DNA from 2 places in the Vibrio sp. PID23_8 genome. Region 2 is predicted to be linked to the other one. Evidence: predicted binding sites of a transcription regulator. Region 2 holds the regulator's gene; the other holds the start of a gene.
The links. Region 2 encodes PurR, which represses purine synthesis genes. Its sites were predicted from a motif close to TNANGNAAACGTTTNCNTNA; they were not measured.

Region 1 (2,211 bases), on a different contig from region 2:
ACCACGGCTGTTAGACCCGTACGACCACCTGCTGCCACACCTGACACACTCTCAATGTAAGATGTGGTGTTTGATGTACCTAGCAACGCACCGACAGATGTCGCCGTTGAGTCAGCTAGTAGCGCTTTGTTTAGACGAGGAATGTTACCGTTTTCGTCAGTTAGTCCCGCTTTTTGAGACACACCGACTAGCGTGCCTGCCGTATCGAACAAATCCACGAATAAGAAAGCAAATACGACTGAAATCATGCCAACTTCAAATAAGCCAGAGAAGTCTAACTGCATGAACGTTGGAGCTAAACTTGGTGGTGCGGACATGACTCCGCCCCATTGCACATCACCAAAGATAAGACCTAACGCCGTTACGCCAAGAATGGCGATCATTACCGCGCCTTTTACACCACGGTGAACTAAAGCAATAGTAAGGAAAAAACTAATCGCCGCAAGCACTGATTGAAGTGACGTGATGTTGCCCATAGAAACCAGTGTCGCTGGGTTATCAACTACGATGCCTGCATTTTTAAGCGCGATAAATGCAAGAAAAAGACCGATACCAGCAGAAATACCTGTACGCAAAGAAAGAGGAATCGAATTGATGATCCATTCACGGATCTTAAACACACTCAATGCAATGAAAAGCAAACCAGAAACGAATACAGCAGCTAACGCCACTTGCCAGGTATAGCCCATACCCAACACAACAGAATAGGTGAAAAACGCATTCAAACCCATGCCCGGAGCTTGAGCAATTGGGTAATTAGCAACTAAGCCCATTATGAAACAGCCAATCGCAGCGGCAAGACACGTCGCAACAAATACAGCGCCACGATCCATACCTGCATCCGCAAGAATCGTCGGGTTTACAAAAATGATGTAAGCCATGGTAAGGAAAGTAGTAATACCTGCGATGATCTCAGTGCGCACATTGGTGCCGTTTTCACTAAGTTTAAATAGCCTTTCGAGCATGTTCGAATCCTGTAAAGATAAAAAGTAAACGGTTGCGTAATCGATTGGCTGGGATTATAAAGTTATCAAATAACAAATTCCAGATAGAATTTTCACTCTAATGCATTTTTTTCTTTGGATATGCAATTCATTCGGTAGAACCTGAAGCGCTCGTAGAGTTTATACCTTAATAAACAAACAGTAATAGACGAATACGCTATTTAAGGCGATGTGTACAAAGTGAACAATGTATTAAACTTCCAAATAAAAATACCAACTTTTCAACCTAAAACACTTAATTATTTGGCTGGTAATTGGGGTAAGCGGGGCAGTGGTAACAGAAAAGAGCTTTGGTGGTGAGAAAGTAGCCGGAAACGAAAAAAAAGATAAAAAAACGCCACTCAAAATGAGTGGCGGTGAATCATGTCAGCACTATTACTGAAAAAAAATTCCAATTTATAGGGGTGAACAAACTGTTCGAGTCACATGCGTTGGTTGCAATTAGTAACCAAAGCTTGTTGGGTATACAAAGTTACCGGTATAAACAGATTTGTTATTCCAGAACATTGCACTTGGTAAACCTTTCATAAATATCACCTTCTAAATCAATTAATACTGTCGTTGATTTCTCGGTTCCTTGGAGGCGATAAACGGACTCATCCTTTGAGCATTTCATTCTTCTTTAAAAAGCTGGTTACAAATATACCATTAAGAAATTAAATTACAACATTTATAGTGAGCTACATCACGCAAAACTCAAAAAAACACCACATTAAAAGCTTATGTGAAAGTTAATTACAAAAGAGTTGACTGTAATTTGATGGCTTTTTCAAATGATATGCACTTAACTTCACCTCCTATTAATGACTTCTTCGCCGAGAAAGGAGATACCTACGTTAGAATTCCTTTTCCTGACGACTACTCGCGATATCGTTCTGGTGGTATGCTTGATTCCAATTTAAAGCCAATACTAACTAGCATGTACTGCTAGACATAAAATATTTTTGCGACACATATTTGGCAAAACACATCAAAAGGAGTCCTCCGTGTCTGAATTCCATTCTGAGATCAGTACCTTATCACCTGCTCCACTTTGGCAGTTCTTCGATAAGATTTGTTCCATTCCTCATCCTTCAAAACATGAAGAAGCGCTCGCTCAGTACATTGTTAACTGGGCTACGGAGCAAGGTTTTGACGTACGTCGCGATCCCACTGGCAACGTGTTTATTAAAAAGCCAGCTACACCTGGCATGGAGAACAAGAAAGG
Region 2 (2,211 bases):
TACACAAAACCACAGCTGAAAACATTGCCAGCGTGCTCGCATCAGTCTAAAATGTGAACGCAAACGATTAAATATGATTTATATGTAAACCGCTGAAATATAGCGGTTTTTGTGTTTTATTAACATCATTGCTGATCCATTCCTTATTGTAACTAAAAGGAATAATACTCTCAGCAACGAATGTTGCTACAAACCTTTATTATACCGATTTCGGAACAACCACTGCCTGAACTATTGAGTACTACTTTCCTCATAACACTCGGTTTGCGCAGATACTAAGCGTAAGGTTGTATTCACTACGGTATTAAGTAGCTCGATACAGGACATCATTTATGGCCACTATAAAAGACGTTGCTCGCTTAGCCGGCGTTTCTACCACAACAGTTTCGCACGTAATTAATAAAACGCGCTTTGTTGCAGAAACAACCCAAGAAAAAGTAATGAAAGCAGTTGATGAACTAAATTACGCGCCAAGTGCTGTTGCCCGCAGCTTAAAGTGTAACTCAACCCGTACTATCGGCATGTTGGTAACACAATCAACAAACCTATTCTTCTCTGAAGTTATTGACGGTGTTGAAAGCTACTGTTACCGCCAAGGATACACACTGATCCTATGTAATACTGGTGGTATCTATGAGAAGCAACGTGACTATATTCGAATGCTGGCAGAAAAGCGTGTTGATGGCATTTTAGTGATGTGCTCGGATTTAACCGAAGAGCTACAAGAAATGCTGGATCGCCATGCTGATATACCAAAAGTTGTCATGGACTGGGGCCCAGAAAGCTCAAAGGCGGATAAGATCATCGACAACTCTGAAGAAGGTGGTTACCTAGCAACGAAGTTCCTGATTGACAATGGTCACACCGATATTGCATGCCTAAGCGGTCACTTTGATAAAGCAGCATGTAAAGAGCGTATTTCTGGTTTTCGACGTGCAATGGCTGAAGCAAAGCTACCAGTAAACGAAGAGTTAATTCTCGAAGGTAACTTCGAGTGTGATACGGCAGTACTTGCTGCAGACAACATTACGGCAATGGATAAACGCCCTACTGCGGTATTCTGTTTTAACGATACCATGGCATTAGGCTTAATGAGCCGTCTACAACAAAATGGCATAAAAATCCCTGATGATATCTCAGTGATTGGCTATGACAATATTGAGCTTGCGGAGTTCTTCTCGCCTCCTCTAACGACTATTCACCAACCAAAAAGACGTGTTGGTAAGAATGCGTTCGAGATTTTACTAGAGCGAATCAAAGACAAAGAACACGAAAAACGCATTTTTGAAATGCAGCCTGAGATTGTGGTTCGTAACACCGTTAAGAAATTGAACTAACTCCCCCTCAAGTTTATAAAGCGCTCTTCGGAGTGCTTTTTTTATTTCGTAAAATAAAATTTTTTAAGCATTTCACATTACTTATATAATCAAAAGCTAAGATAAATTGCTGTTTTAACTAACTTGTTGCCCATTTCCTACATCAAGCTTTTGTATGGCAAGTAGACATTTCAAAATATGAAATTAGACACATTAAGATGGCACCATTAGTTGAATAGAGATCACACTTTAGTGTTTGAAACGTGATGTTAATGCAATATACGAAGTATTCTCCTCTTGTCACGCACAGGGCAAACCATTCGAAAGGATGGGACGCAAAGCCTCCGGCCTTAACCACTAAATATAGTGAAAGGTAGCGGGGTTACCGATGGCAAATATGCATTAAGTGAGTTTACCCTTTAATGACATTGTGTCTGCATGCATTTGCTAATCTCTCGGACCTGATTTTTGGTGGCGTAATATTAATTACACCGAGATAACACACCATGGATAAACCGATACTCAAAGACTCAATGAAGCTGTTTGAGGCACTTGGTACGATCAAGTCGCGCTCAATGTTTGGTGGCTTCGGGCTTTTCGCTGATGAAACGATGTTTGCACTCGTTGTGAACAATCAACTTCATATTCGAGGAGACCAAAAAACTTCATCTGACTTCGAGACTCAAGGATTAAAACCGTACGTCTACAAGAAACGTGGATTCCCCGTAGTGACGAAATACTATGCTATTTCTGATGATTTGTGGGAATCTACTGACCGCTTGATTGATGTTGCTAAGCTATCTCTAGAGACGGCTAAGCAAGAAAAAAAGCAACAAGCGAGCACTAAGCCAAACCGTTTGAAAGATCTTCCTAATCTACGCTTAGCGACTGAACG

Region 1: the regulator PurR is predicted to act here: its motif matches at 986-1,005, upstream of AK966_RS06395 (NCS2 family permease).

The regions. Positions count from the first base shown of each region.
Region 1 is NZ_LIXE01000002.1:520,002-522,212, forward strand. Features, by position in the region: gene AK966_RS06395 (NCS2 family permease) at 1-965, opposite strand, end outside; gene AK966_RS06400 (aminoacyl-histidine dipeptidase) at 1,991-2,211, shown strand, end outside.
Region 2 is NZ_LIXE01000001.1:295,276-297,486, forward strand. Features, by position in the region: gene purR (HTH-type transcriptional repressor PurR) at 333-1,337, shown strand; cyclic di-GMP riboswitch class I at 1,617-1,706, shown strand; gene AK966_RS01320 (TfoX/Sxy family DNA transformation protein) at 1,823-2,211, shown strand, end outside.